DNA from 4 places in the Pseudomonas sp. H11T01 genome. Region 2 is predicted to be linked to each of the others. Evidence: predicted binding sites of a transcription regulator. Region 2 holds the regulator's gene; each other region holds the start of a gene.

Region 1 (7,987 bases), on a different contig from region 2:
ATCCCACGAAGCCACAACATTGCCGAACCGAAACCTGGCAATGTGCACAACGCCAGAAAAACCAACCCTTTGAATCGCGGGTTCTGAACAGCAACCCCGGGCTGTTGCCCGGAGTTGGTGCGTGACCGTGGCTCGATCACGCTTTGGCGGCCGACCAGTCGACCCAACCGAACTGCCAGGTGGCGAGGATCAGCAGGCCGAAGGCAATCCGATACCAGGCAAACGCCGCGTAGCTGTGGCTGGCGATGAACTTGAGCAGCCCTTTGACCGCAATCATCGCGAAGATGAACGCGGTGACGAAGCCAACGGCGAACACTGGAAAGTCTGCAGGCTGGAACAAATGACGGTATTTAAAGCCCGAGTACATCGCTGCACCGACCATGGTCGGCATCGCCAGGAAGAACGAAAACTCCGTGGCGGTTTTGCGCGACAAGCCGAACAGCAAGCCCCCGATGATGGTCGAGCCGGAACGCGAAGTACCGGGAATCATCGCCAGGCATTGGGCAAAGCCGACTTTCAGTGCGTCTTTCCAGGTGATTTCATCGACGCTTTCAGCATGCACTTCGTGTTGGCGGCGCTCGGCCCAGAGCATGATGATGCCGCCTACCACCAAGGCTGTGGCGACGGTAATCGGGTTAAACAGGTATTTGTGAATCAGGTCGGCGAAAATCACCCCCAACACCACGGCCGGCATGAACGCGATCAGCAGATTGATCGTGAATCGCTGGGCGTTGCGCTGTGTCGGCAATCCAACGACAACATCGAGGATTTTGCGGCGAAATTCCCACACTACCGCCAGAATCGCCCCGAGCTGGATGATGATGTTGAAGGCCATGGCCCTTTCACCACCAAAATTCAGCAAGTCCGCGACAATAATCTGGTGTCCGGTACTGGAAATCGGTAAAAACTCCGTCAGCCCCTCTACAACCCCTAAAATCAATGCCTGAACGGCGGTCCAAAGATCCATCAATCCCCCATGAAGCAATGCCTCCAGGCACGCCTCGTTAATATTTTTTAAAGCGTCAACTGCGCTGGCGCAGCTGAATTTCTGCGCGCATAAGATCCATAAAAAACCGTAAAAACTCCGTGAAAAGTCAGGCCGAATTCAGGTTTTTCCATGCGCGGCCGAAATCCTATCAGACATACCCGATTAACGCTGTCGCGTTAGTAGGCTTGGGTCAGATTGGCTAACACCCAGTACCGTGCCTGAATGCCGACAGATATTTAATGACAATAAAAAGAATCTGGAGTGACGGGTTATGAATAGCTTGCGCAGTGTGTCCATCAGTCGTCGGTTGTGGCTCATCCTGATAGTGGCTGTGCTGATGCTATTGACCTTGGGCCTGTTGATGCTCAAGCAGATTCACGATGACCTGTATCAGGCCAAGGCGCAGAAAACCCAGCACGTCGTGCAGACGGCCAATGGGGTGCTGGCTTATTACCACGGCCTCGAAACCGCCGGCACCTTGAGCCGTGACGCTGCGCAGAAACAGGCACTGAGCGTGGTTCGCGGTTTACGTTACGACCAGAACGACTACTTCTGGATCAACGATCTGAAGCCGGTGATGATCATGCATCCGGCCAATCCAAAACTCGAAGGCCAGGACCTCTCAGGGATCAAGGATCCTGACGGCCTTGCACTGTTCAACGCGATGGTGAGCATCGCCAAGGCCAAAGGCGCCGGCATGCTCGACTACCGCTGGCCAAAACCAGGCGCCAGTGCACCGGTCCAGAAAACCTCCTATGTGCAGCTGTTCGAACCCTGGGGCTGGGTTATCGGCTCCGGCGTGTACATCGATGATATGCAGGCTGAGTTCTACGGCCAGGTATGGGAGGCGTCGTTCATTGGCCTCGCCATCGCGCTGATCATGGCGCTGCTGGTGATTTTGATCGCCCGCAGCATTGTGCGTCCGCTGCAGGAAACAGTTCAGGCCATGGCCAATATCGCCAGCGGCGAAAGCGATTTGACCCGCAGCCTCGATACCCACGGGCAGGATGAAGTCACTCAACTGGCCCGGCACTTCAACAGCTTCACTGCCAAACTGCGTCAGGTCATCACTCAGTTACAAGTATCTGCCAGCGCCTTGGGTCAGTCCTCTGCCGATCTGGGCAGCAACGCCACGCAGGCTCAGGAACGTAGTCAGCAGCAATCCCAGCAAATGGAACGGGTGGCCACGGCGATCAATGAAGTGACCTACGGCGTACAGGACGTGGCGAAAAACGCCAAGCAGGCGGCCAGCGAAATGCGTGATGCCGAGGCACAGGCCCAACAAGGCCAGGTGAATATCGACGGCAGCTTGCAGCAGATCGATCAGCTGTCGACCACCATTGATCAAGCGGTCGAGGTCATCCGCACGCTGGCGGCAGAAAGCACGCAGATCGGCAGCGTACTCGAGGTGATCCGCTCCATCGCCGAACAAACCAACCTGCTGGCGCTCAACGCGGCGATTGAAGCGGCCCGAGCCGGTGAGCAAGGTCGCGGTTTTGCGGTGGTCGCCGATGAAGTCCGGCTGCTGGCCCAACGCACGCAGAAGTCCACGGCCGAGATTCAGTCGATGATTGAACGCCTGCAAAAACATTCCGAAGCAGCCGTCAACGTCATCAGCGACAGCAGTCGGGCATCGCAACTGACCATCGAGCAAGCAGGCCTGGCCAGCGTCAGTCTGAACGCCATCGGCCAGGCGCTGCGTAATCTCAATGGCCTGAATGCGTCGATCGCCAGTGCGACGTTGCAACAGGCGCATGTGGTCGAGGACATCAACCAAAACGTCACCCAGGCTGCCGGCCTGTCCCACAGCACTGCCCTGGCCGCCGAGCAATCCAGCGTCGCCAGCCTGCATCTCAAAGAGCTCAGTGGGCAGTTGAACAGCCTGCTCAAGCAGTTTCGGGTCTGATCTATCTGGATAACTGGACGACACCCACGTTGCTGCCCATTGCGGGCAGCACGCTCTCTTACAGCGACAAACCCGTCGAATCAGCAGCGGACCTTACGTACCGGCGCTGATGTGCGCTGGCGGGTTTCCCACGCCTGGGCCAGACCGACGAGCGCATCGGACGCGGGCAGCATCTTGCGTCCGCGAACCAGATCGGCGGCCCGCTCGGCAAGCATGATGGTCGGAGCGTTGAGATTACCGTTCGGCTCGCTCGGAAACACCGACGAGTCGATCACCCGTAATCCTTCAATCCCCCGTACGCGCAGTTGCGAGTCAACCACCGCCATGTCGTCCTCACCCATGCGGCATGAACCACAGGGATGGTAGGTGCTCTCCAGATTTTCGCGGACGAACGCATCGATCTCTTCGTCAGTGTTGACCAGCGGGCCGGGCGCAATTTCGCCATCACGGAAGCGATCCATCGCCGGCTGACCGATAATTTCCCGGGTCAGACGCACGCAACGTCGGAACCCCTCGCGATCCTCTTCACGTTGCAGGTAGTTGAAGAGAATTTCGGGATGCTCGTATGGGTCTGCCGAGCGAATCCGCACATGGCCTCGGCTTTTGGGTTTGTTCGGCCCGGTGAGCACCATGAAGCCGTGCCCCTTGATCGGTTTGTTGCCGTCGTAACGCATGGCAGCGGGCAGGAAGTGAAACTGGATATCGGGCCAGCGCAGCCCCTGTTCAGACCGAATGAAGCCCCCCGCCTCAAAGTGATTCGTCGCACCGAGCCCGTCCTTGCGCAGCAACCAGCGCAGGCCAATCAACAATTTGCTCAGCGGGTCCATTTTGCTGTTGAGCGTCACCGGTTCCTTGCAGCCGAACTGGATGTAAATCTCGGCGTGATCCTGCAGGTTTTCACCGACGCCAGGGAGGTGATGTTTGACTTCCACACCGGCTTTTTTCAGTACCTCGGCCGGCCCGATACCGGAGCGTTGCAACAAATGAGGGGCGCCGATCGGTCCGGCACAGATCAATACTTCCCGCTTGCAATGGACCGTATGAGTCTGGCCTTCGCGATCGTAGATAATCCCCACCGCGCGCTTGCCGTCGAGGATGACCTGACGGGTCATCGCCTTGGTGACCACGGTCAGATTGGCTCGCTGCATGGCGGGTCGCAGATAGGCGTTGGCGGTGGAACAGCGCACGCCGTTTTTCACCGTCATGTGCATGGCGCCGAAACCTTCCTGCATAAAACCATTGCAATCGTCGGTCTTGATGTAGCCCGCCTCGGCTCCCGCATCAACCCAGGCCCCGTACAGCGGGTTTTTCATGTGGTTGCCGCTGGTGGTGTGCAAGGGCCCGGAACCGCCCCGGTATTCGTCGCCACCGGCTTCGCAGCTCTCGGCGCGTTTGAAATACGGCAGGCAATTACGATAGCCCCAACCGATTGCGCCAAGGGACTCCCACTCGTCAAAGTCCAGCGCATGGCCACGGATGTACACCAGGCCATTGATGGACGAAGAGCCACCCAACACCTTACCTCGCGGACAGTGAATTCGCCGTCCGTTGAGGTACGGTTCCGGCTCGGTCTCGTAGCGCCAGTTGTACTTCGTGGTGTTCATCGGAATCGAAAAAGCACTCGGCATCTGGATCACCACGCTGCGATCGCTGCCACCGTACTCCAGCACCAGCACGCGGGTGTCGGGATCTTCAGTCAAACGGTTGGCCAGCACGCAGCCGGCAGAGCCCGCGCCGATGATGATGTAGTCATAGTGTTGGGTGGTCATGGTTATCTCCCAAAAGTCTTTTCGCTGAGCAGCGGCGCAGGACGTGAAGGCTTCTTGTCCCCGGTGGTGTAATGCGGGCAGGTCTTCTCGATGCTCTGGATCACTGCTTCTTCGTGTTTCAAGTCAATCGACCGACTGAGCCAGTAGTACGCCAGCCCCGACACGATCAACCCTACAAGCCAGGCGACGTCGATGTTGCCGAGTGCTTTGGCGAGCGGGCCGACATAGACTTCCTTCTGCGCCACGCCGTCGAAGATGTAGAAGAACGGGATCATCGCGACGAAGCCAATCGCATACGAGGCGATACCGCGCAGGCCCCAGCTGCCATAGAGGGTGTTGTGCGGCGTGAAAAAGTGCGGGATGGCGTAGCGGCCCCTGCGCACGAAGAAGTAGTCAGTCAGGTTGACCGCGGTCCAGGGCACCAGGAAGTACAACATCACCACTAGGTAAATCCCCAGCACCGACAGGCCTGTGTCCGAACCTTGAATACTCAGTGCCACGCCCAGCTGTAGCAGGATCACGAAACCAATGGCGAGGATGCGCGCCTTGCGTGTCGGTTCGATGTGTTTGATCGAGTCGACACAGGTCAGCGTGGTCAGCTTCGCGCTGTAGATGTTCATGGCGATGACCGGCAGGAACGCCAGGATTGTCACGACCACCACAGCGGTGCCAACGATTGGCGACACCGTATTGCCCACTTGCCCCAACGCAACCAGTACGTCAGTTGCATGCAGGTGATCGGCCAACCAGCCACCCACGGCGATCATCCAGGCACCGGACAGTGAGGCGCCGAGAAAGACCACCGCGATCAACTTGCCGCTTGGGGTGTTCTTCGGCAGGTAGCGCGAATAGTCGGAAACATAGGGCGCGTAAGCGATGTTGTAACTCGCGGCGGCGGCGAATTGAGTGATAAAGCCTGTCCAGTTGAAGCCTAACGGCGCCGGAGCAATCTCTCCGGCGGCGAGCAGCGGCATCGGTGCATCGGGCACCCAGTGCATCAGCACCGCCAACGTCACCAGACCGTAAAGCGGAAGCGACAGGTACAGCGCCCACTTGAAGCTGCGGTGCATCCAGTCGTGCCCAAGAATCGCCAGTACCGTCGCCGGCACCGTCACCGCTAGTGCCACCACTATCGGGTTGAAACCGAAGAGTGTTTTCAGCCCCTGCATCATCAACACCAGGTTGACGATGTTGAAACCGGCGAAGACAAACAGCGTCGCCAGCAGGACCAGAATCACCCCGCGATAACCGAACTGCGCCCGCGACTGGATCATTTGCGGCAGCCCCAGATGGGGGCCCTGGGAACCGTGGAACGCCATGAACAGCGTGCCGAACATGATGCCCAGCGTGCCGGCCAGAGTGGTCCATAAGGCGCTCAAGCCGACACTGGGGCCGACGAAGCCGATGGTCATGGTAAAGAAAGTGAAATTGCCCAGGAACCAGAACGGTCCCTGGCTTTTTAGTTTGTCAGTGCGTTCGTTTTCGGGAATGAAATCGATCGAATGCCCTTCGACGGCCAACTTGTCGTCGCGGGCAGGCGCTGTGACGGTGAGATCAGGATTAATGTGCATGACGTACTCTTATAATTATTGAAAATCATGACGAGATAACTGCAATCTTTCGGGTGAACGGCGTCCGTTCCCGCCTTCAGCGGCGCGTCATGCGTCAGGCGTGAATACGCGTGAACCGATGATCAGGGCAGGGTTATCCAGACCGCCTTGGTCTCCAGCAAGTAATCGAGTTGCTCAGCCCCCAGGTCCTTGCCGAACCCGGACTGTTTGTAACCACCGAACGGCATCGAAGGGTCGATAGTGCTGTGGGCATTGACGTATACCGTACCCGCCCGCAGCCGTGGAATAAGACCGTGTACACGGCCCAGATCGTTGGAATAGAGCGCAGCAGCCAGCCCATAAGGCGAGTCGTTGGCCAGCACCAGGGCCTCCTCTTCATCGTCGAAGGGTGCGGTGACCAGCACGGGGCCAAAAATCTCCTCCTGGACGATCCGCATGTCATTGCGGCAATGGGCGAAGATAGTCGGTTCGACGAAGTAACCGGGGCCATCGACCGGTTGGCCGCCGTAGACCAGTTCGGCACCTTCACGCTTGCCGATGGCGATGTACTCCGTCACTCGCTCCTTCTGCAAGGCCGACACCAATGGACTGATGAAACAGTCGGGGTCCAGCCCCGGGGCCATCTTCAACGTACGGGTGTAGTCGATCAGCTCGCGCAAGAACTCATCGTAAATGCTGCGATGGATGTAGGCGCGGGTACCGGCGTCGCAGACCTGACCCGAGTTGAAGAACACCCCGTTGGCGATCGCCCGGGCCGCGGCCGGCACATCAGCATCGGCCAGTACGATAACCGGTGATTTTCCTCCGAGTTCAAGGGTTAGTCGCTTCATTTCGTCCAGCGCTGCTCGCCCGACAGTGCGACCCACAGGGGTCGATCCGGTGAAGGTCAGTTTGTCGATACCGGGGTGGGTCGCCATCGCAGCGCCAACCACACTACCGCGCCCGGTCACGATGTTGATCACCCCGTCCGGGATGCCCGCTTCCTGCACCAATTCAGCGAAGCGCAAGGCCGACAACGACGTCAGTTCAGCGGGTTTGACGACGACTGTACAACCGGTGGCCAGTGCGGCACCGAGTTTCCAGGCCATGGTTTGCAGCGGGAAATTCCACGGCACAATGGCGCCGACCACACCCACCGGTTCCTTGCGGGTATAGGCCAGATAGTTGCCCGGCAAGGATGGTTCGACGGTGCGCCCGTGAAGCTTGGTCGCCCAACCGGCGAAATAGCGAAGCGTATCGACCGTGCCCTGGATATCGACATCCCGCGCTTGGGCGGCTGACTTACCCATGTCAATGGATTCGATTTCAGCCAGTTCCACGGCATGGGTTTCGATCAGATCAGCCAGGCGATGCATCATCCGTTCGCGTTCCAGCGGTTTGGCCTGGCGCCAGGTGCCGCCGTCAAACTGGGCACGGGCGGCTTGCACAGCGCGATCCAGATCGTCGGTGGTGCCCATGGGAATACGGGTGAGCAAGCCCTCAGTCGACGGCTCGATGACATCGGAGGTCTGTCCATCACTGGCCTCGACCCATGCGCCACCGATGAACATTTTCTGGGCCTTGCCGAGGAAGGCTTGAGTGGCTTCGGATACACCGAATTTCTGCAGATACTGCTTAACGATCGTGTCCATTATTATTCTCTTTGGCCGGCGATTACATTCGCGCCTGGCCACTGTGGTGGTTCAATGATCGCCCCGGTCTCGCACTGAGCCGGGGTGTTTCGTCAGTCACATAACCCGAGCTTTAGCCCGTT
Region 2 (7,987 bases):
GCCGCACCGCCGTGATGCCATCCATCATCGGCATCTCGTAGTCCATGGTGATCACGTCTGGCTTGAGGGCCAGTGCCTGATCGATCGCCTCTTTACCGTTGGTCGCCGTACCGACGACCTGGATATTCGAATCCGCTGAAAGAATTTCCGAGACGCGGCGGCGGAAAAAACCTGAATCATCCACCACCAGGACCTTGACTACCATAAACACTCCGTTAGGCAGGGCGGGGCAAAACCGCCCCGCACCACCAGAATCAAATACGCCGTGCGGCGTAACGCTTGAGCATGCTCGGGACATCGAGAATCAAGGCGATGCGGCCGTCACCGGTAATGGTGGCGCCGGACATGCCCGGGGTTCCCTGAAGCATTTTGCCCAATGGCTTGATGACCACTTCTTCCTGACCGACCAGTTGATCGACAACAAAGCCGATCCGCTGGGTGCCCACCGAAAGGATTACCACATGGCCTTCTCGCTGCTCTTCGTGAGCGGCGGAGGCGACCAGCCAGCGCTTGAGGTAGAACAGCGGTAGCGCCTTGTCGCGCACGATGACCACTTCCTGGCCGTCGACCACGTTGGTGCGCGACAGGTCGAGGTGGAAAATCTCGTTGACGTTGACCAGCGGGAAAGCAAAGGCCTGGTTGCCAAGCATGACCATCAGCGTTGGCATGATCGCCAGGGTCAACGGGACCTTGATGACGATCTTCGAACCCTGGCCCTTGGTCGAGTAGATGTTAATCGAACCGTTGAGCTGGGAAATCTTGGTTTTCACCACGTCCATGCCCACGCCACGACCGGACACATCGGAAATCTCGGTTTTGGTCGAGAAACCCGGTGCAAAAATCAGGTTGTAGCATTCGGTGTCGCTCAGACGATCAGCGGCATCCTTGTCCATCACGCCGCGTTTCACGGCGATGGAACGCAGGACATTAGGGTCCATGCCTTTGCCGTCATCAGAGATCGACAGCAGGATGTGGTCGCCTTCCTGTTCGGCCGCCAGAATCACCTTGCCGCCACGGGACTTGCCCGAAGCTTCGCGCTCTTCCGGGGACTCGATACCGTGATCGACCGCGTTGCGCACCAAGTGGACCAGCGGGTCGGCCAGAGCCTCGACGAGGTTCTTGTCGAGGTCGGTTTCTTCGCCAACCAACTCCAGGTTGATCTCTTTCTTCAACTGGCGAGCCAGGTCACGAACCAGTCGCGGGAAGCGACCGAAGACTTTCTTGATCGGCTGCATCCGGGTTTTCATCACCGCGGTCTGCAAGTCGGCCGTCACCACATCGAGGTTCGACACGGCTTTGGACATGGCTTCATCGCCGCTGTTGAGGCCCAGACGGACCAAGCGGTTACGCACCAGTACCAACTCGCCGACCATGTTCATGATCTCGTCCAGCCGCGCGGTATCAACCCGCACGGTGGTCTCGGCTTCACTGGCCGGTTTTTCTGCGGGCGCAGCCGCAGGCGCCCTGGCCGCAGCCGGTGCAGGAACGGCAGCAGGAGCCGCCGGTTTTGGCGCTTCAGCCTTGGCTTCAGGTGCTTTTGCAACAGGCTTGGCCACCGCTTTGACGACAGGCGCCGCCACTGCCGCAGTAGCAGCGCCAGGCACTTCGGTGAACTTGCCTTTGCCGTGCAATTCGTCGAGCAACGACTCGAATTCGTGATCGGAAATCAGATCACTGCCAGCCGCCTTGGCACTTGGCGCTGCGGCTGCCGGTACCGCTGCGATAGCCGACTCCAGCGCATCGACCGCAAACGTACCTTTGCCATGCAACTGATCGAGCAATGCCTCGAATTCGTCATCGGTAATTTCGTTGCTGGCCGCAGCAGCCTTGGGTACCGCAGGCTCAGCCGGTGCGACCACTGCGTCAACGGCAAACTGACCCTTGCCGTGCAGCTGATCGAGCAACGACTCGAACTCGGCATCGGTGATTTCATCGCTGCCAGCCGCGGCTGGAGCTGCCGCAACCACCGCAGGCGCTTCGGCCTGGGCTTTGACCGCATTGAGCGAGTCGAGCAGCAGTTCGAACTCGTTGTCGGTGACATCGCCCGAATCGCTCTCGGCGACCGGCTCCACACTCACTTCGACCTCCGCTGCAACATCGGCAGTGGCAGGCTCGGCCAAACGAGCCAAGGCGGCCAACAATTCCGGCGTTGCGGCGGTGATCGCGGTGCGTTCGCGGACTTCGGTGAACATGCCGTTCACCGCATCCAGCGCTTCCAGAACCACGTCCATCAGTTCCGAGTCGACGCGACGTTCACCCTTGCGCAGGATGTCGAAAACGTTCTCGGCGATGTGACAGCACTCCACCAGCTCATTGAGCTGGAGGAAGCCGGCGCCCCCTTTTACAGTGTGAAAACCGCGAAAAATTGCATTGAGCAGGTCCGCATCATCGGGTCGGCTTTCAAGCTCGACCAGTTGTTCGGACAGTTGCTCAAGAATCTCGCCGGCCTCAACCAGGAAATCCTGAAGGATCTCTTCATCGGCGCCGAAGCTCATGTGTATGGGTGCTCCTACTAGGTCGGCCTAAAATCCAAGGCTGGAAAGCAAATCGTCAACATCGTCCTGACCGGACATAACGTCTTCACGTTTATCGGCATGAATCTGCGGACCTTCACCCTGAGACAGATGTTTTTCCGGATCTTTTTCAGCGAGGATCGATTCACGGTCATGTTCAATGCCCGCAAAGCGGTCGACCTGACTGGCCATCAGCACGAGTTTGAGCAGGTTGCTTTCGACTTCCGTGACCAATTGAGTCACGCGTTTGATCACCTGCCCCGTGAGGTCCTGGTAATCCTGAGCCAGCAGAATGTCGTTGAGATTGCTCGACACGACGCGAGTTTCTTGCTCGCTACGCGTCAGAAAACCCTCTACCCGCCGGGCCAGTTCGCGGAACTCTTCGGCTCCGACTTCCCGGCGCATGAACCGCCCCCAGTCCACACTCAAGGCCTGAGCTTCGCTGCTCAGGCCATTGACCAAGGGAGTGCTGTTCTCGACCAGATCCATAGTGCGGTTGGCCGCAGCCTCGGTCAGCCTGACCACATAGGACAGGCGCTCAGTGGCATCCGTGATCTGTGAAACTTCCTCGGCTTGCGGCATATTCGGGTCAATTTGAAAATTGACGATTGCGCTATGCAGCTCGCGGGTGAGCTTGCCGACTTCCTGGTACAGGCCACGATCACGGGTCTGGTTGAGCTCATGGATCAGTTGTACGGCGTCGCCGAATTTGCCTTTTTCAAGGCTGTCGACCAATTCGCGGGCATGTTTTTTCAGGGTCGATTCAAAATCGCCCTGTGAAGTTTCGTATTGCTCCATAGCTCCCCCGTGGCGGACGTCATCAACCGATGCGTTCGAAGATTTTTTCAATCTTTTCTTTTAACGCCTGAGCCGTGAATGGTTTGACCACATAGCCGTTCACACCGGCCTGAGCGGCTTCGATGATTTGCTCGCGCTTGGCTTCGGCCGTGACCATCAACACCGGCAGGTGCTTGAGCTTTTCATCGGCACGCACGTGGCGCAGCAGGTCGATACCCGTCATGCCGGGCATGTTCCAGTCTGTTACCAGAAAGTCGATGCTCCCGCTGTTGAGGACCGGAATCGCGGTAGTACCGTCATCCGCCTCGACCGTGTTGGTGAACCCAAGGTCACGCAACAGGTTTTTTATGATCCGCCGCATCGTTGAGAAGTCATCAACGATGAGGATTTTCATGTTCTTGTCCAATTCGACCTCCAAGCAGTCTTAAAACGCGCCCAGCACCTGGACACGCCATTCAATCAATTCGGCGTAACACTCAACGGTTGTATGGATTACAACGGGCCGTGATCGGTGCAGCAACAACGCCGTACCAACCTCGTTCGCAGTGTCCCCACACTGCCAGTCAACGCGCTCGCCACTCCCCCAAACGCCCCCGCAAGCGGGCTGCGCACTGGCTGTGTAACTGGCTGACCCGCGATTCGCTGACCCCCAGGACCTCACCGATTTCCTTGAGGTTCAGCTCTTCGTCGTAGTACAGCGCCAACACCAGTCGCTCACGCTCCGGCAAATTGGCAATCGCGTCCGCCAACGCAGCCTGGAAGCGTTCATCTTCCAGGTCACGCGACGGCTCGAGATGAGCACTCGCGCCATCCTCATGCAGCCCTTCATGCTCGCCGTCCTGTAACAGATCGTCGAAGCTGAACAACCGGCTGCCCAAGGTGTCGTTCAAAATCCCGTAATAATCGTCGAGACTCAATTGGAGTTCGGCCGCAACCTCGTGATCTTTAGCGTCACGACCGGTTTTAGCTTCAATTGAGCGGATTGCGTCACTGACCATTCGGGTATTGCGGTGTACCGAACGTGGAGCCCAGTCACCTTTACGCACTTCATCGAGCATCGCGCCACGAATGCGAATACCTGCATACGTCTCGAAACTCGCACCCTTGCTGGCATCGTATTTGGTCGACACTTCCAGCAAGCCGATCATCCCGGCCTGGATCAGATCCTCGACCTGAACACTGGCCGGCAGGCGTGCCAGCAAGTGGTAGGCAATACGTTTGACCAGTGGCGCATAGCGCTCGATCAGTTCGTACTGGCTGTCACGTGCAGAGGCTTTGTAAAGGTTGTAACCGCTGGCTGTCATAGAACAGGACCCGCCGTTTGATGCACGAGTCGCTCGACGAAAAATTCCAGATGCCCGCGTGGATTGGCAGGCAGCGGCCAGGTATCGACTTTCTGAGCAATGGCTTTGAACGCCAGTGCGCACTTCGAACGCGGGAAGGCCTCATAGACTGCACGCTGCTTTTGCACAGCCTTGCGCACACATTCGTCATAGGGAACCGCACCGACGTATTGTAAGGCCACGTCCAGGAAGCGATCCGTGACCTTGGTCAACTTGGCGAACAGATTGCGCCCTTCCTGCGGGCTCTGCGCCATGTTGGCGAGCACACGGAAGCGGTTCATGCCGTAATCGCGATTGAGCAATTTGATCAGCGCGTAGGCATCCGTGATCGAGGTCGGCTCGTCGCAGACCACCAACAGTACTTCCTGGGCTGCGCGAACGAAACTGACCACTGACTCGCCGATACCGGCGGCGGTGTCGATCACCAGCACGTCGAGGTTGTCGCCAATGTCGCTGAAGGCCTGGATCAGCCCGGCATGTTGAGCCGGACTCAGATGCACCATGCTCTGCGTGCCGGACGCCGCCGGGACGATACGAATCCCTCCGGGGCCCTGCAGCAATACATCGCGCAGTTCACAGCGCCCCTCGACCACATCGGCCAGAGTGCGCTTGGGTGTCAGCCCTAATAGAACGTCGACGTTCGCCAGCCCCAGATCGGCATCCAGCAGCATGACGCGCCGGCCGAGCTCAGCCAGAGCCAGGGACAAGTTCACTGACACGTTAGTCTTCCCGACGCCACCTTTGCCGCCGGTCACCGCAATCACCTGTACGGGATGCATGCTGCCCATGTTCGTTCTTTACCTTGTCTTACTTAGACGGAGGCCACATAACTGGCTGCGCGTTCACCATTGGAACAATGCATGGCAGACCATCGATGTAGGTACACTGCAATCTATTCATTGTTACCTCAGCCGACCCGCTTGGTCGGACTGTGGTAGAGGTCAGCGAACATATCAGCCATGGCTTCTTCGCTGGGTTCTTCCTGCATCTGCACACTCACGGCGCGACTGACCAATTGATGGCGTCGCGGCAAGTGCAGATCATCCGGAATCCGTGGCCCATCGGTCAGATAGGCAACGGGTAACTCGTGACTGATCGCCAGGCTCAACACTTCGCCCAGACTCGCCGTTTCATCCAGTTTAGTCAGGATGCAGCCGGCCAGCCCACAACGTTTGTAACTGTGATAAGCGGCGGTTAGAACCTGTTTCTGGCTGGTTGTTGCCAACACCAGATAATTTTTTGATTTGATCCCGCGACCAGCCAGGCTTTCCAGCTGCATGCGCAGTGCCGGATCGCTGGCCTGAAGGCCGGCGGTATCGATCAACACCACACGCTTGCGCAGCAGCGGATCGAGCGCCTGCGCCAGGGACTGGCCCGGGTCGACATGGGTTACGGAGACATTGAGGATACGCCCCAACGTCTTGAGTTGTTCCTGAGCCCCGATCCGGTAGCTGTCCATGCTCACCAGCGCGATATTCTGCGCGCCGTACTTGAGCACATAACGCGCCGCCAGTTTGGCCAGTGTAGTGGTCTTGCCCATTCCGGCCGGGCCGACCATAGCAATCACACCGCCCTCTTCCAGCGGCTCGATCTCGGGTGTTGCGATCATCCGCGCCAGGTGCGCCAGCAGCATGCGCCAGGCCTGGCGAGGCTCTTCGATTTCAGCCGTCAGTGCCAGCAGATCGCGCGACAGCGGACCGGACAAACCGATGCGTTGCAGGCGACGCCAGAGGTTGGCCTGCTGTGGTTTGCTGCCTTGCAACTGGTTCCAGGCCAGCGAGCCCAACTGCACTTCCAGCAGTTCACGCAAACCGTTGAGCTCGAAACGCATCGAGTCAAAAACGCGTTGATCCACCGAAGGCGCAGCGGCGGGTGCCGGTGCTGGACGACGGGGTTCAGCGAGCGTCGGCTCGATCAAGGGTTCGGCAGCCGTCAACGGCAAACCGGCGAACAACTGGCGATTAATGGTTGAATCACCGTCACCGCGCAGGCTCAGTTCCGCCTGGGCCGTGACGATCCGCGATTGGGTTTTGCGCAACTCGTCTTCGAGCTCGATGTTTGGCACACGCGGTGCCAGCGCGGACAGCTTGTAATCCAGGGCAGCCGTCAGCTCGACACCGCCGGCGATCCGACGATTACCGATAATGGCAGCATCAGCGCCCAGCTCATCGCGAACCAGCTTCATGGCCTGGCGCATATCGGCGGCGAAAAAACGCTTAACTTGCATAAACCACTACCTCAGCCGTTGGGCCCTACTGTCGCAACGATGGTCACTTGCTTGTTGTCAGGAATTTCCTGATACGCCAACACGTGCAAACCCGGGACTGCCAGACGTCCGAACCGCGAGAGCATCGCGCGTACCGGACCGGCTACCAGCAGAATCACCGGTTGACCTTGCATTTCCTGACGCTGCGCCGCATCGATCAACGAACGTTGCAGCTTCTCGGCCATGCTTGGCTCCAACAGAACGCCCTCTTCCTGGCCTTGTCCTGCCTTCTGCAAACTATTGAGCAATATCTGTTCCAACCTTGGCTCCAAGGTGATCACAGGCAGCTCGGACTCAAGCCCCACAATGCTTTGGACGATGGCACGCGACAATCCGACGCGCACCGCAGCGACCAACGCGGCGGTATCTTGACTCTTGGCAGCATTGTTCGCGACGGCTTCGGCAATGCTGCGGATGTCGCGTACCGGCACCTGCTCAGCCAACAACGCCTGCAACACTTTGAGCAGTTGCGACAGAGAAAGAATACCCGGCACCAGCTCTTCCGCCAGTTTTGGCGAGCCTTTGGCCAGCAACTGCATGAGTTGCTGAACTTCTTCGTGGCCAATCAGCTCACTGGAGTGCTTGTAGAGAATCTGGTTAAGGTGCGTGGCGACCACGGTACTGGCGTCCACCACCGTGTACCCCAGCGATTGCGCCTGGGAGCGCTGACTGATCTCGATCCACACCGCCTCCAGACCAAAGGCCGGATCTTTGGCGGTAATACCATTGAGCGTGCCGTAAACCTGCCCCGGGTTGATCGCCAGCTCGCGATCCGGGTAAATCTCGGCTTCGGCCAGGGTCACACCCATCAAGGTCAGGCGGTAGGCGCTCGGCGCCAGATCGAGGTTGTCACGAATATGCACAGTCGGCATCAGGAAGCCCAGGTCCTGGGAAAGCTTCTTGCGCACACCCTTGATCCGCGCCAGCAACTGACCACCCTGGTTACGGTCCACCAGCGGGATCAGTCGATAGCCGACTTCCAGGCCGATCATGTCGATCGGCGTCACGTCATCCCAGCCCAATTCCTTGGTTTCCTGAGCACGCGACGGTGAAGGCAAGAGGTCCTG
Region 3 (7,987 bases), on a different contig from region 2:
GAAACCTGGCTGGCACCACTGAAGGCAAACGGATCCAGCGGTAACAGCGGCCGCGTGTCCTGACCGTCGACCCGCAGTGTCATGCCCGCGCCTTGCAGCACAGTGATGACTCGCTGATAACCCGCAAAGGTAGAAAACCCGCCCGACTCACCGATATCGGCAATCGACAGGCGCCAGCCGAAGCCGTCCAGACCGGTGCCGGCGTCACGGGTGATTTCTTCGGTGCTACCGCCGCCGTTTTTCCACGGCATGCGCGGATAGTTGGCCGCGCGCAAAACGTTCAACTGACTCATGTATGTCTCTTTATTTGTGAAACCGTCCTTCCAGACGATGACGGGAACCGGGGTGAATCAAGCGTGCGGCGGTTACTGGCTGACGGCCGGACCAGGTCCGGCGACGAATCAGCAGACACGGCTCGCCGCGTTCGATCTGCAACAACCGGCACTCTTCCGGCTCGGCCAGAATCGCTTCGACTACGTGCTCGCCTTCGGTCAGCGGTGCGACCTGGGACAAATAGGCGTAGGGCGTTTGCAAGGTGAAGTCTTGTTTGAGGTAGTCCGGTGCAACCAACGCGTTGACGAAACGGTCTTCAATTTGCACAGGAATATCGTTTTCGAAATGCACGATCAGCGAATGGAAGACCTTCTGCCCTTCACGCATATCCAGCGCGACGGCGCGCTCGGAGCCGGCCGACTCCTCGCCAAGGGTAATCACCTTGCAGGTATGGCGATGGCCACGGGAGGCGATTTCATCGGCGATGTTGTGCACTTCGAACAAGGCCGACTGGCTTTTTGGCTCGGCGACAAATGTCCCGACACCCTGCATACGCACCAGCAGACCGTCTGCGGTCATCTCGCGCAGAGCGCGGTTGATGGTCATACGGCTGAAACCCAGTTGGCTGACCAGCTCGCTTTCCGACGGAACGCGATAGTGCGGAGGCCAGTTTCCACTCTCGATTTGCTGAGTGATCATCTGTTTGACGCGGGCGTACAAGGGCGCCGGACTGTCACCCATATGGGCAGCCAGCGGAGAGACGGCAGGCGGAGTCGGCACGGGAAATCCTTGTTCGTTGATTAAAGTGGATAGCTTGCCGGAGTTTACCGAGCAGGCAAACGTCTGTATATGTATATACAAATAACACACGATGGGGAACTGAACCATGTCCGCCTTCTTTGCCGAACGCGCGCTACTGCCTAGTGGATGGGCCAATAATGTACGTCTCGAGGTCAGTGCCGATGGCTTGCTGACCCACATCCAGGCTGATGCCAGTGCAGATGGCGCCGAACGGCTAAGCGGTCCGCTGCTGCCAGGCATGCCCAATTTGCACTCCCATGCGTTCCAGCGGGCGATGGCCGGGCTCGCGGAAGTCGCCGGTAATCCGAACGACAGTTTCTGGACCTGGCGCGATTTGATGTATCGCCTCGTCGGAAAAATCAGTCCGGAGCAACTCGGGATCATCGCCCGTCAGCTCTATATCGAAATGCTCAAGGCCGGCTACACCTCGGTCGCCGAATTCCATTACGTGCATCACGACACTCATGGCCAGCCCTATGCCGACCCGGCCGAACTGTCGTTGCAGATCAGCCAGGCCGCAAGCTCCGCCGGTATCGGCCTGACGTTGCTGCCTGTGCTTTACAGCCACGCAGGCTTTGGCGGGCAAGCACCGAATGAAGGCCAGCGACGCTTTATCAACAGCACTGAAAACTATCTGAATTTGCAGGCACGTTTGCAACCACTGCTGGCACAGCAGCCGGCGCAGCAATTGGGCTTGTGTTTCCACTCATTGCGCGCGGTAACACCGCAACAGATCAGCGAAGTGCTGGCGGCCAGCGATAAACAGTGCCCGGTGCATATCCACATTGCCGAGCAGCAAAAAGAAGTCGAGGACTGCCTGAGCTGGAGCGGTCGTCGTCCGCTGCAATGGCTGTACGAAAATACCGAGGTCGATCAACGCTGGTGTCTGGTCCACGCGACCCACGCCAATCCGGAAGAAGTCGCGCTGATGGCCAAGAGCAAGGCCATCGCCGGCCTGTGCCTGACCACTGAAGCCAACCTCGGCGACGGGATTTTCCCGGCGGTGGATTTCCTCGCCCAAGGCGGACGAATGGGCATCGGCTCCGACAGCCACGTCTCGCTGAGCGTGGTCGAGGAACTGCGTTGGCTGGAATATGGCCAACGTCTGCGCGACCAGCGGCGCAACCGCTTGTATCGCGGCGATCAACCGATGGTCGGCCGCACGCTCTACGACGCTGCACTGGACGGCGGCGCGCAAGCATTGGGGCAGCCGATAGGCGCCCTGGAAGTCGGCAAGCGCGCCGACTGGCTGGTGCTCGACGGCAATGACCCGTATCTGGCAACGGCAAATGGCGACGGGATTCTCAATCGCTGGCTATTCGCTGGCGGCGATCGCCAGGTTCGGGACGTGCTGGTCAACGGTCAATGGGTGATCCGCGACGGCCACCATGCCGGGGAAGAAGACAGCGGCCGGGCGTTTACCCAAGTGTTACGCGAGCTCTTAGGCTGAGTGCTGGTGATCATTTGTGGCGAGGGAGCTTGCTCCCGCTCGGCTGCGCAGCAGTCGTAAATCGGCAATTGCGTTATCCCTGATAAAACGCAATTGCCGATTTTGGGACCGCTTCGCGCTCCAGCGGGAGCAAGCTCCCTCGCCACAGTGAACGGCCACAGGCTAATTCGACGCCTTCGCCATCTTCGTATCCGACACTCGCCAGATCAGGCGGGTCGTATCATAACCCTGCTGACGCGCCCTGCTCAGCAGGTCCTCACGCTTGACCCCATTGACCTCAGGCGAACGTGACAGCAGCCAAAGGTGACGCCGATCCGGGCTGCCGACGATGGCAGTCTTGTAGTCATCGCTGACGTACAACACCCAATATTCGCCCTTGGAAAAGCCCGGTATCAGAGTGGTAAGCCAATTATCGAACTCAACCCACAGCTTGTCGGCTCTGCCGGGAATCTGCGGCGTTGCGGTGCCCTTGGCCTCTTCCCACTGCCAATCCGAAGTCAGGCAACGGTTTAACACCGCGATATCGCCATCGGCCTTAAGGGTGTAATGGGCTTCGGATTGCGCGCAGTTGCGCTGGAAATACATCGGCAGACGGGCCAACTCGTACCATGTCCCTTGGTAACGTTTGAGATTGACGCTGTTGACGGTCTTGGGCGCCAACGGGTCATTGCCAGAGGTGGCGCAGCCGGCCAATATCAGGCCGGCCAAAAGAACTATTAGGAACCGAATCATTATTTTTCTCCCGTGGGCGCGTGACCCCGGTGTTTTTTACTTCAGGCCTTGCCCGGAAAACATCAGTACTTTGTCACCGGCATACTGCACGCTGATAAAGCTGTTCTTGTTGCCCCAGGTGCAGCTGGACATGCCCAGGGCGCCAGAACAATCGGAAGGAGTCCCCAAGAGTTTTTCGACTTCAGCCTTGGGCATGCCGGTCGAAATTTTCGAGTAGTTTTCCTGATTGACCTTGCTGCATGCAGCTAACAGCACGCAGAACGACAACAGAGCGAGGGATCGCAGCGACATGGTGAAACTCCTGGGCGGAAGAGAGAAGGCATGGCTGCCAACCAGAAGCTTAGAAGAGAAAACCGCCATCTGGTTCCCCAAGCCACTGGCTATTTCTTACATCGCAAATCCCCCCATTTCCCCCTGAAATCAGCCACTTTCCCGCATTAACGGGTATTTCGTCGACTTTCTCAAAAACCGCCTAATCTTTGGCGCTGGGAAGCCGACATAAAAGCAGCACAAAGCCCCTCGATGGGCAAATTGACGCCCCCTCGTTGACCAGCCTCTTGCGGTAGCTCATTTAATGACCAGAAACATGAAATTCAGCCACAAGATTCTGCTGGCAGCCGCTCTTGTGGTCGCCGTTGCGTTCGCCTGCTTCATCTTGTTCAACGACTATCGACAACGCCAGACCTTGCGTAGCAACACCGAGTCCTCGATGCAGGAACTCGGCAGCCTGACCACCCGCAACATTCAGACCTGGCTGGAAAGCCGCATGCAATTGCTGCAATCGCTGGCCCAACAAATCGCCGTCGACGGCAGCGCACCCGACAATCTCAAGCGCAGCGTCGGCCTGCCTGCCTACACCAGCAATTTCCAGCTCAGCTACTTTGGCGGCCAGGACGGCGTAATGTTCTCGGTGCCGGCCGGTAACCGTGCGGCGGACTACGACCCGCGTTCCCGTGGCTGGTACAAGGCGGCCAACAGCGCCCAGCAGACCATCGTCACCGAACCCTATATCGCGGCGTCCTCGGGCAAGCTGGTGATCACCGTCGCCACCCCGGTGCAGCATCAGAACCAATTCATCGGCGTGGCCGGCGCAGACATCGACCTGTCCAGCGTCAGTGCGATCATCAACTCGCTGAACTTCGGCGGTCATGGCCACGCCTTTATCGTCAGCGCCGACGGCAAGATCCTGATCCATCCAGACAGCAAACTGGTGCTTAAAAGCCTCGCCGATGCTTATCCAAACGGCGCGCCGAACGTCAGCCCGGGCATGAAGGAAGTTGAAGTCGACGGCAAGTCCCAGTTCATCTCCTTCACCCACGTTAACGGCGTGTCGTCGGCGGACTGGTATGTGGCGTTGGTGCTCGACCAGGACACCGCGTTCTCGATGCTCAGCGAATTTCGCACCTCGGCAATCATCGCCATGGCCATCGCTGTCGTGATCATCATCACCCTGCTGGGCATGCTGATCCGCGTGCTGATGCAACCACTGCTGACCATGGGCCGCGCCATGCACGATATCGCCGAAGGCGAAGGTGATCTAACCAAGCGCCTGACCATTCATGGCCACGACGAATTCGGGGCTCTGGGCGTGTCTTTCAACCGATTCGTCGAGCGGATTCACACCTCGATTCGCGAAGTAGCGTCGGCCACCGGCCAAGTCAACGAAGTGGCCCTGCGCGTGGTCAGCGCTTCCAACTCGTCGATGTTCAACTCCGACCAACAGGCTTCGCGTACCAGCAGCGTCGCTGCGGCGATCAACCAACTCGGCGCCGCTGCCCAGGAAATCGCCCAGAACGCCGCCCTCGCCTCGCAGCACTCCAGCGACGCCCGCAGCCTGGCCGAAGACGGTCAACAGGTGGTGGATAGAACCATCGCCGCCATGCAGCAGCTGTCGGCCAAGATCAGCGATTCGTGCAGCAATATCGAGACGCTGAACAGCAATACGGTGAACATCGGGCAGATCCTCGAAGTGATCACCAGCATCTCGCAACAAACCAACCTGCTGGCGCTCAACGCCGCGATCGAGGCCGCCCGTGCCGGTGAAGCCGGACGCGGTTTTGCAGTGGTCGCCGATGAAGTGCGCAACCTCGCCCACCGCACTCAGGATTCAGCGCAGCAAGTGCAAAAGATGATCGAGGAATTGCAGGTCGGCGCCCGCGAAGCAGTCATCACCATGACCGACAGCCAGCGCCAGAGCGAAAGCAGCGTTGGCATCGCCAACCAGGCTGGCGAACGCCTGGGCAGCGTGACCCAACGCATCGGCGAGATCGACGGCATGAACCAGTCGGTGGCCACTGCGACCGAGGAACAGACCGCCGTGGTTGAATCGATCAACGTCGACATCACCGAGATCAACACTCTCAACCAGGAAGGCGTGGAAAACCTGCAATCGACCTTACGGGCATGTGCCGACCTTGAGCAGCAAGCGGCACGGTTGAAGCAATTGGTGGGGAGTTTCAGGATCTAGTGCCCTTCAGGGCCTCATCGCGAGCAAGTCGGCATCAGCAGCAACGAAAATCTAGAACCGCGACCCCGGTTCTTTCAAAAACGCCAACTCTTCAGGCGTGGAAACCCGCCCAAGCACTTCATTGCGATGGGGAAACCGGCCAAACCGGGCGATGATTTTTTGATGGCGTTCGGCGTAGTCGAGATGGTCGGCAAACACTGGCTGATCGGCCAGCGGTTGCTCTGCTTGCAAGGTAGCGAAGCGCGACACACCTTCGTTCTGCACCGCGAGGTTCTCGCAATGCTCAAACACCAGGTAAATGAACGCCCGACGCATGGCCGGCAGTTGCCGGTCGAAATCCGCAGCAATCCCTTGAGCCACTAACGCTTGAGCACGCAGGTCGCCCGAGAAGGCTTTTGGGGTGTCGCGAAAGATCATTCGCGGCAGTTGATCGAGCAATAACACTAGCGCCAGCCAACCTTGCGGGCATTGCGCCCACTCAGCCAATTCGCCGGCCAGTGCCTGCTCGACCTGAGCCCCGAAACGCTCACGCGCTTCGAGGTCCTGGCTGTCGCGCTTGCCGAACCACAGTCTGCCCTTGTCAGCCACTATCTCGGTGGGAGTCTCGGTTGAACCGAACCACCAATCGAGCAACGGCTGCCAAGGGGCGGACATGGGTTTATTCCTTGTGGTAAGCCGTGGCGCGTTCGACTTCTTCTTTCGAACCGAGGAACACCGCTACACGCTGGTGCAGGCCTTCGGGTTGAATGTCGAGGATTCGCTGGTGGCCATCGGTGGAAGCGCCGCCAGCCTGTTCGACCAAAAACGACATCGGGTTGGCTTCGTACATCAACCGCAGTTTGCCCGGTTTGGACGGCTCGCGGCTGTCGCGCGGGTACATGAACAGACCGCCACGGGTCAGGATGCGATGCACGTCGGCAACCATCGAGGCGATCCAGCGCATGTTGTAGTTCTTTTTCAGCGGACCTTCTTCACCCGCCAGCAACTCACCAACGTAGCGTTGTACCGGAGCTTCCCAGTGACGCTGGTTGGACATGTTAATCGCGAATTCCTGGGTGGTTTCCGGGATTTTGATGTCTTCGTGGGTCAGGACGAAGCTGCCCATTTCACGGTCCAGAGTGAAGCCTTTGACGCCGTCGCCCAAGGTCAGGATCAACATGGTTTGCGGGCCGTAGATCGCATAGCCGGCAGCGACTTGCTGGGTACCAGGCTGCAGGAAAGCCTTCTCGCTGAGGGTTTCGTTCTGGCTCAGGTGCTCATTCGGGCAACGCAGTACCGAGAAGATGGTACCCACCGAAACGTTGACGTCGATGTTCGACGAACCGTCCAGTGGGTCAAAAACCAGCAGGTAGGCGCCTTTCGGGTATTTGCCCGGGATCTGGTAGGCATTGTCCATTTCTTCGGACGCCATGCCGGCCAGGTGACCGCCCCATTCGTTAGCTTCGAGGAGGATCTCGTTGGACAGTACGTCGAGCTTCTTCTGCACTTCGCCTTGCACGTTTTCGGTGCCCATGCTGCCCAGAACACCACCCAGGGCGCCTTTAGAGACGGCGTGGCTGATTTCCTTGCAAGCACGCGCCACCACTTCGATCAGGAAGCGCAGATCGGCAGGAGTGTTGTTGCTGCGGGTCTGCTCAATCAAATAGCGACTTAGGGTAACGCGGGACATGGATGGCTCCGGATGAATAGGGGGGGCTAAAAACCCGCGCAGTTTAACGCGAGTCGAGGCGCATTTCCTCCTGTCAGACCCAGTTAAGGCAGATAGAGTTCATGCGCCGGGTTGAGCGTAGTCCGAAACCGACCGAAGGTGCCTGAAGATTCCTCACAGTTTCAGCATCTCGTCTGACTGAAAGAGTGCCTTCGCGGAGCGCCAAAAATCAGGTTTTCGCCGGTGGCTTACGCAACAAACTGAACGCCATTGCCGCGAGGAAAACCACGCCCAGCAAGAGCACGGCCCAAAGACCGACCCTCTTCCAATCGGTGCCAGAGGTAACCAGCGGCGGCGCCGTGGTCGGCTGAGTCGCCACCGGACCACCATCGACTTTGGCCTGGCCCAGTGAGGCCAATCGCTTGGCGCTGTAATCCGGAATCAATGTCGACAGCGACAGATTCGCCGCTTTCACCGTCGGACTACCCAGCGCCAGCGTGTACGGCCCTGCACCACGAGCCAGGAACACCAGCTGCGTCGCCCGCACAGCAAAGTGCAAGGCCGGGGCTTCGGCGCCCAAGCCGCCACCGCGTTCATCGACGATCAGTTTCAACTG
Region 4 (7,987 bases), on a different contig from region 2:
GGCATTTTCCGTCCTCTTGATGAACCTCGCCGTGCCCGCGCTGGAACGCCTCTTCGCTTCCCAACCAGAGCCGTCTGCGTCATGAACGGAGCCGTCAGCGCAATGAACAGAAACGTCGGCATACTGATCCTGGTGTTTTTGGCCGGTCTGGGTGGAACCGCGACATTCTTCGTGCAATACGTCGCCGCGCCGCGCATAGCGGCAGAACAACGAGCAATACAAAACCGCAACCTGCTGGAAATGCTGCCCCAAGGCATCTACGACAATCAGCCACTGGACCACCCGCTGTCGCTCACAGACGTAGAGCTTGGCAGTAGCCAATTGCTTGGCGGGTACCTGGCGACTCAATCAGGTCAACCCAGCGCGGTGATTCTGCGCAGTCAGACGACTGGCTACGCAGGCCCTATTGAGCTGTTGATCGGGATCGGGGCAAACGGCAAGCTGCTGGGCGTAAAAACCCTCAAACAGTCAGAAACCCCAGGGCTTGGAGGGAAAATTGCGGCGACCCCGAATCCCTGGTTGCAAAGCTTTTCCGGCAAATCACGCAATGATCCGCCCGACTCGGGCTGGGCCCTTAAAAAGGACAGCGGTCAATTCGATCAGATGGCCGGAGCGACAATTACCTCAAGGTCGGTGATAAGCGCCATTCATGATGCGCTGCGTTATTTCGACGAGCATCAGGCACAACTCACGGGAAAGCCTGCTCATGACTAACACCTCGACACTGCGCAATTCGCTGATGCTCGCGCCGCTGATTGGTGTCAGCGACACCTTGGTCAAGGCCGTCGGTTTGTGGCTGATGTCCATTGTGATCATCGCAATCTATGGCATGACCATGAAAGCGATTCGGACCTGGCTGAGTCCCAGTCTGCGCCTGGCAGCCAATATTGTGCTGGCCGCGACGATCGTCAGTTGTGCAGAACTGGCCTTGCAAGTCTGGACTCTTGAGCTGCATCGAAGCCTGGGCATATATCTTGGACTGATTGCCCTTCAATGCGTGTTGCTCGAACTCAACGGCTTTTTCGAACACAGCCTGATGTCTGAACGCCTGCGACTGTTTGGCCTGTTTGGCGTGCTGTTGATTGCACTGGGCACGTTGCGCGAGGTGCTGGGAACGGGTTCGCTCGGCAGCCATTTGTCGTGGCTGGCCGGATCCGTCGATACTCACTGGCAGCTCTGGCTATGGGCCCAGGATACGGGACCACGCTTGCTCACTCTGGTGCCAGGCGGGTTTATCCTGCTAGGGCTGCTGATCGCTGCGAAACAGGCTTGGGCCGCCTCTTCCAAACCACACTGACTGCCTTCAAGGAAACGCTTTACCCATGAACGCCGCAAAACGTCTGGAAATATTCCGCCGGCTTCACGAAGACAATCCGGAACCGAAAACCGAGCTGGCTTATTCCTCACCGTTTGAGCTGTTGATCGCGGTCATCCTGTCTGCCCAGGCGACGGACGTTGGGGTCAACAAGGCCACAGCGAAACTGTTCCCGGTCGCCAACACACCTGCGGCGATCCATGCGCTCGGTGTCGAAGGGCTGTCGGAATACATCAAGACCATCGGCCTGTACAACAGCAAAGCGAAGAATGTGATCGAAACCTGCCGATTGCTGGTAGAGCGTCATAACGGTGAAGTTCCGCAAACACGCGAAGAGCTTGAAGCACTCCCCGGCGTGGGACGTAAAACCGCTAACGTGGTGCTCAACACGGCCTTTCGCCAGCTCACCATGGCGGTCGACACGCATATTTTTCGGGTCAGTAACCGTACAGGCTTGGCGCCGGGGAAAAATGTCGTCGAGGTAGAAAAACAACTGATGAAGTTCGTGCCAAAGGAGTTTCTGCTCGACTCGCACCACTGGCTCATCCTCCACGGACGCTATGTATGCCAGGCCCGCAAGCCACGCTGTGGCAGCTGTCGGATCGAAGACCTGTGCGAATACAAGCACAAGACCTCTGACGATTGAGCATCCATAGAGTTTGATGATCGATCGATTGAAAAAATCTTTTTTACCCGGCACCGGATTATCGCTATAAGGAGCCCCAATGGCAGTCTTAGCCTGGAGTTAACTTTATGAGCGCTAGTAAAGAGCAACTGGACGTAGAAGACGACTTCACCGCCGTTGAGTCAGAGGATGCCGAGCCTGTGGTGGAGGTCGCGAAGACCAATCTCAGCAAACGCCGCACCATTGACAACCTTTTGGAAGAGCGCCGTCTGCAAAAGCAATTGGCCGATTACGATTTTGACGATTAACACCTAAAAGCCTCCCGAAACGGAGGCTTTTTTGTCGGCTACCCGGGGCACTTGGCCACTGGCTTTTTCGCAGAGACGTCCTGTCGACCGATAGAGCAGTGCTTGGTGCAGCACGGCAAACAATTAGCGTATGCAAGGACACCAAGAGAAAAGCATAGGTTGCGAGCACTCAGGTAGACACAGACAAACCGGTTCAAGGCCGAGCAACGCGTAATACCGTCCCCCTTTCTTGTTGTCTTTAGTGTCGGGATTCAAACCAATCCATTGCGTTGCGCAAGCTCGATCAGGTCAACCAACGAGCGGGCATTGAGTTTTAACAGCAAGCGTGTCTTGTAGGTACTCACTGTTTTGTTGCTGAGAAACATCCCATCGGCAATCTCCTTATTGGTCTTTCCTCGTGCAAGCTGTTGTAACACCATCATTTCCCGACCAGAAAGACGATCCACCATGTCCGCTTCGCTGGCATTTCCCAAACTCGAGCGGACGGTATGCAACGCCTGATTGGGGAAGTAGCTGTAACCGGAAAGTACTGCCTTGATCGCGCTCAGCAGCTCTGTCAGATCCTGTTGCTTACACACATACCCTGCGGCGCCAGCCTGCATACACCGCATGGAAAAATGCCCCGGTGCCTGCGAGGTCAACACCAATACCTTGAAAGGCATTGGGGTTGATGTCAGACGCGCGACAACTTCCAGACCATCAAGTTTTGGAATTCCGATATCCAGAATAACGATATCCGGCAAATGTTCACGAGCCAGCTGCAAGGCATCCACGCCGTTATCCGTCTCCGCAATGACTTCATAGCCATGACGTTCCATCAGCATACGTACAGCAAGACGAATGACGGGATGATCATCCACGATCAGCACTTTATTCATGGGCAAGTCCAATTTTCGCTGTTCGAATTTTTAGAGTCAGCACAATAGCCTAGTCATTTCCCCCTTGGCATGGCGCCCCCCCCACTCACCAGCACCCAGAGAGCATCCCTACAAATAACGCGGATTCGCCCTACAAAAAAGCACTAAAAAGGATGTGTCTTTAAGTTTAATCGCCACGGGCCCTACCTTGAGTCAAAGCTTTTTTGTATCACATGACTATTCGATACACATCGGAACAACCAGAAGAGTACTACACACTATGTTGAGTTCTCGCAGCACAAAACAAACCTGCCAGACATATACTTTCGTTTAACGTCCTCCCTAATTAAAAAAACCACCCACTATCAAACCGAATCTAGAATCACTATAAACAACAAAAGCCCAACAAAAAATCAACCATCAACCTGCACCACGCTAACACTTACCGTCGGAGTCTTTGACCACACTATAAAAACACAACACTCTTAAGTGAGAAGAAAATGAATACACCTCAAAATAAAATAACCAACCCAATGACCATCATTGCCATTTTCGCCGCGCTGACGGAAGCCTCTGCAACCGTATCGCTTCCATTCCTTGACGACGGTGACAGGGATGTCTACGTCTGGTTTTTGATCAGTTTTCCGTTCTGCCTGATACTTCTTTTCTTTGTCACATTGAATTTTAACTACAAATCGCTTTACGCGCCTTCCGACTTCGAGAAAGGAGAAGACTTTATAAAGGTCATCGACGGTGCAACTCGCTCGAGAAAAACTAAAGCCCCACCGTCGAATGCCCCACTCCCAAAGCAACATAACAACACCACAGACAGTGCGGAAAATTTCCACCCACCTGAAAGACTCGTTAAATGCCCGCCGCAGAGTTTTATATTCCGGCAGCACAAGTGCCGCTATTCATACCGCAATGCGCAAGACCCACCGACACCTGTCAACTTACTCACCCATCACGCCATGCAATACACCTTTCATCTACCCCATACACTGCACGGCCTACACATTATTGATACTCGGAGGATAAATACAAAAAAGGACGTTGATACTTTAATCACCGAGATCGGCCAGAAAATACGCAGCACACCAGACGCCCGCGACCTCATCATTTTTCTTGTCAATCAGAAATCGGCCCAGCTTATTAATCAAAACGCGTTCAAAATACTCAATCAAGACAAGACCAAACACTCTTTCTACCTGGTTTACAACTTGAGCGCGCGTACATTGACGCAGACCTGCCAGGCAAATGACTGACACCAGGAAACACGCAATAAGACAACGCGAATTAAGCGCAAGGCGTATGAGGCAGGATAAGAAAAAAAACAGTACACAAAAAAATGGCCCTGCTTATTGCAGGGCCATCTTTTTTACTCACATTCAATCAATCAGAACAATTTCCGACCTTTGTTTGCGGCAATACGCATACGCAACGCATTGAGTTTGATGAAGCCTGCAGCATCCGCTTGATTGTAAGCGCCGCCATCTTCTTCAAACGTCGCAATGTTTGCATCGAACAACGACTCATCGGACTTACGGCCGGTGACAATGACGTTGCCCTTATACAGTTTCAGACGAACCACGCCATTCACGTGTGCCTGAGACGCATCGATCATCTGTTGCAGCATCAGACGTTCAGGGCTCCACCAGTAACCGGTGTAGATCAGGCTGGCGTATTTAGGCATCAACTCGTCTTTGAGGTGAGCCACTTCGCGATCCAGGGTGATCGACTCGATTGCACGGTGAGCACGCAGCATGATGGTGCCACCCGGCGTCTCGTAGCAGCCGCGGGACTTCATACCGACATAACGGTTCTCGACGATATCCAGACGGCCAATACCGTTTTCGCCACCGATACGGTTCAGCGTTGCCAGAACGGTCGCAGGCGTCATCTCAACGCCGTCCAGAGCAACGATATCGCCATTGCGATAGGTCAGCTCAAGATAGGTTGCGACGTTCGGGGCGTCTTCCGGGGACTTTGTCCAACGCCACATGTCTTCTTCGTGCTCGGTCCAGGTGTCTTCCAGCACGCCGCCTTCATAGGAGATGTGTAGCAGGTTGGCATCCATCGAGTACGGGGATTTTTTCTTGCCGTGGCGCTCAATAGGGATGTTGTGCTTGTCAGCGTAATCCATCAGCTTTTCACGGGAGAGCAGATCCCATTCACGCCAAGGAGCAATCACCTTGACGCCAGGCTTCAACGCGTAGGCGCCCAGTTCAAAACGGACCTGATCGTTGCCTTTACCGGTTGCACCATGGGAAATGGCGTCGGCGCCGGTTTCGTTGGCGATTTCGATCAAACGCTTGGCGATCAACGGACGAGCGATGGAGGTACCCAGCAGGTACTCGCCTTCGTAAACGGTGTTGGCGCGGAACATCGGAAACACGAAATCGCGTACGAACTCTTCGCGCAGATCGTCGATGTAGATCTCTTTTACGCCCATGGCTTGTGCCTTGGCGCGTGCAGGTTCGACCTCTTCGCCCTGACCCAGGTCAGCGGTGAACGTCACCACTTCACAGTTATAAGTATCCTGCAGCCACTTGAGGATCACCGAAGTGTCCAGGCCGCCGGAATACGCCAGAACGACCTTGTTTACGTCCGCCATGCCATCACTCCACCGGGTTGTACGGAAAGCCTTCAAGTCTACCGTTCAAACAGGATAATTTACAGAGGCGCGACAGCTTATGACGACGAAGCGACAGATTATGTCGAACGCGCGACGACTACAGCCGTTTCAGGAAGTTGCCGCGGCGTTGCTTGCGGAACTGATCTGTGGGGCGGTTTTTTCGCTGGGTGCAACACGCTCTAGTTGAACATTGACCCGGCGATTCCTGGCCCGATTGGAGGCATTGGTGTTGGGAGCCAAAGGGTAGCGCTCACCGTGGAAACGCATAGTGATTTGCGACTCCTGGATGCCATTGGCCTTGAAGAAGTCCAGCACCGCAAGCGCTCTGCGGCGCGACAGATCGCGATTGGTCAGTCGATTACCACTGTTGTCCGAATGGCCGTCGAGCTCGATGTGATTGACGGTCGGATCCGCTTTGAGGAACGCCAGCATGACTTGCAGCTTGGCCTTGGCCTGCGCATCCAGGTCGATACCGCCGCCTGGAAAACCGACCTCGGCCTGCTTCACTTGTTCGAAGTTCATTGGCAACAGCTTCGCCGTGCACGCTTGATAGTCGCTGTAGGCCTTACTGAACTTGACCGCAAGCAAACGGACTTCAGAAACACCCCCATCACGAGAGTAATGGCGAACCACCGGGCTGCGACCGTCCAGCAGGCCATTAAACAGTCGGCCGGCCTGTGCCTGGGAACTGTTGAACAACACATCACCGCTGCCGGTTCTTACCGAACCCAGATTGATGTCACCGCGCCCCGGCTGCCAAGGCGCAGCGGCCGCCAATAAAGTCGCCGAGCCGCCACTCAGTGCTGAGTTGTAGGCCTTGAGACGGAACGTTGCCTGCTCGCCCGCACGCCGAACGAACTCACCCGAGCCAAAGTCGGTAATGGGTTGACTCAAACGGCACTCGAATTTGTCGCCTTCGACTGTCCACTCGATGCTCTCCAGACGCGTCTGGAAAGTCAGAGCCATCGCGGGCAGGCTGGCAAACACACTGAGCAAGGCTAAATAACGCTGGCGCACGGGAGGCTCCACTGGCTTCTATACAAAAGACCGACACACACGTTTACGGCATATCACTTGTTTACAGCACACCTATGGGATATCGGAAGCTTGCTGCAAAACTTGATAGCGAGTGCCTGAGAGAGTCTTTTCCGGTAGCATTCCCCTCAGTTTGACCCGCCTGGAATCCCCAATGTCCGACCGCCTGACCCTGCTGCGTCCCGACGACTGGCATATACATCTTCGCGATGGTGCTGTGCTGCCCAATACTGTCGCAGATGTTGCGCGCACCTTTGGCCGCGCCATCATCATGCCCAACCTGGTACCACCGGTGCGTAACGCCGCCGAAGCCGATGCCTATCGCCAGCGTATTCTCGCTGCGCGCCCGGCCGGCAGCCGTTTCGAACCACTGATGGTGCTCTACCTGACTGATCGCACTCAGCCTGCCGAGATTCGCGAGGCCAAGGCCAGTGGTTTTGTGCACGCCGCCAAGCTCTATCCGGCTGGCGCGACCACCAACTCGGACTCTGGCGTTACCAGCATCGACAAGATCTTTCCCGCACTTGAGGCCATGGCCGAAGTCGGGCTGCCCTTGCTGATTCACGGTGAAGTCACTCGCGGCGATGTCGATGTCTTCGACCGTGAAAAGCTGTTCATCGACGAACACATGCGTCGGGTCGTGGAGCGCTTCCCGACACTCAAAGTGGTGTTCGAACACATCACCACCCGAGAAGCCGTGCAGTTCGTCAACGAGGCCTCGGCCAATGTTGGCGCAACTATTACCGCTCATCACCTGCTGTACAACCGCAACCACATGTTGGTTGGCGGGATTCGCCCGCATTTCTATTGCTTGCCGATCCTCAAACGCAATGTCCACCAGGAAGCACTGCTCGACGCCGCCACCAGTGGCAGCGAGAAGTTTTTCCTCGGCACCGATTCGGCCCCGCACGCGCAACACGCCAAAGAGGCCGCGTGTGGTTGTGCCGGTTGCTACACCGCTTATGCTGCGATCGAGATGTATGCCGAGGCCTTCGAACAGCGTAATGCGCTGGACAAGCTCGAAGGCTTTGCCAGTTTGCACGGCCCGCGCTTCTATGGTCTGCCGGTAAACACCGATCGCATCACCCTGGTTCGCGAAGAATGGACCGCCCCGACCAGCCTGCCCTTCGGCGAGCTGTCTGTAATCCCGCTGCGCGCTGGTGAAAAACTGCGCTGGCGTCTGCTGGAGAAACACTTGTGAGTGAAGACCAT

What was found. The regulator FliA, encoded in region 2, starts transcription of late flagellar genes. The targets are predictions, from matches to a motif close to CTAAAGTTTNNNNNNNNNNNGCCGNTAA.
Region 1: a site for FliA is predicted at 1,105-1,132, ahead of ACN1C3_RS19190 (methyl-accepting chemotaxis protein). Genes of this name have one in related genera too.
Region 3: a site for FliA is predicted at 3,729-3,756, ahead of ACN1C3_RS00035 (methyl-accepting chemotaxis protein). Genes of this name have one in related genera too.
Region 4: a site for FliA is predicted at 6,837-6,864, ahead of ACN1C3_RS32335 (flagellar protein MotY). Genes of this name have one in related genera too.

The regions. Positions count from the first base shown of each region.
Region 1 is NZ_JBLYED010000014.1:7,961-15,947, forward strand. Features, by position in the region: gene ACN1C3_RS19180 (DUF1294 domain-containing protein) at 1-140, opposite strand, end outside; gene ACN1C3_RS19185 (undecaprenyl-diphosphate phosphatase) at 137-967, opposite strand; gene ACN1C3_RS19190 (methyl-accepting chemotaxis protein) at 1,260-2,894, shown strand; gene betA (choline dehydrogenase) at 2,975-4,663, opposite strand; gene ACN1C3_RS19200 (purine-cytosine permease family protein) at 4,666-6,234, opposite strand; gene ACN1C3_RS19205 (aldehyde dehydrogenase family protein) at 6,357-7,865, opposite strand; gene speB (agmatinase) at 7,962-7,987, opposite strand, start outside.
Region 2 is NZ_JBLYED010000041.1:4,144-12,130, reverse strand. Features, by position in the region: gene ACN1C3_RS31370 (protein-glutamate methylesterase/protein-glutamine glutaminase) at 1-205, opposite strand, end outside; gene ACN1C3_RS31365 (chemotaxis protein CheA) at 255-2,495, opposite strand; gene ACN1C3_RS31360 (protein phosphatase CheZ) at 2,523-3,311, opposite strand; gene ACN1C3_RS31355 (chemotaxis response regulator CheY) at 3,334-3,705, opposite strand; gene fliA (RNA polymerase sigma factor FliA) at 3,875-4,615, opposite strand; gene fleN (flagellar synthesis regulator FleN) at 4,612-5,442, opposite strand; gene flhF (flagellar biosynthesis protein FlhF) at 5,562-6,881, opposite strand; gene flhA (flagellar biosynthesis protein FlhA) at 6,893-7,987, opposite strand, start outside.
Region 3 is NZ_JBLYED010000001.1:1,025-9,011, forward strand. Features, by position in the region: gene ACN1C3_RS00010 (HutD family protein) at 1-293, opposite strand, end outside; gene hutC (histidine utilization repressor) at 304-1,014, opposite strand; gene ACN1C3_RS00020 (formimidoylglutamate deiminase) at 1,160-2,524, shown strand; gene ACN1C3_RS00025 (lipocalin family protein) at 2,687-3,256, opposite strand; gene bamE (outer membrane protein assembly factor BamE domain-containing protein) at 3,293-3,547, opposite strand; gene ACN1C3_RS00035 (methyl-accepting chemotaxis protein) at 3,831-5,723, shown strand; gene ACN1C3_RS00040 (DUF924 family protein) at 5,775-6,377, opposite strand; gene ACN1C3_RS00045 (class 1 fructose-bisphosphatase) at 6,382-7,392, opposite strand; gene ACN1C3_RS00050 (DUF3999 domain-containing protein) at 7,601-7,987, opposite strand, start outside.
Region 4 is NZ_JBLYED010000045.1:27,939-35,925, forward strand. Features, by position in the region: gene ACN1C3_RS32295 (RnfABCDGE type electron transport complex subunit D) at 1-85, shown strand, start outside; gene ACN1C3_RS32300 (RnfABCDGE type electron transport complex subunit G) at 103-714, shown strand; gene ACN1C3_RS32305 (Rnf-Nqr domain containing protein) at 707-1,297, shown strand; gene nth (endonuclease III) at 1,323-1,961, shown strand; gene ACN1C3_RS32315 (PA3496 family putative envelope integrity protein) at 2,069-2,248, shown strand; gene ACN1C3_RS32320 (response regulator) at 2,500-3,126, opposite strand; gene ACN1C3_RS32325 (hypothetical protein) at 3,606-4,370, shown strand; gene ACN1C3_RS32330 (argininosuccinate synthase) at 4,502-5,719, opposite strand; gene ACN1C3_RS32335 (flagellar protein MotY) at 5,849-6,757, opposite strand; gene pyrC (dihydroorotase) at 6,930-7,976, shown strand; gene rnt (ribonuclease T) at 7,973-7,987, shown strand, end outside.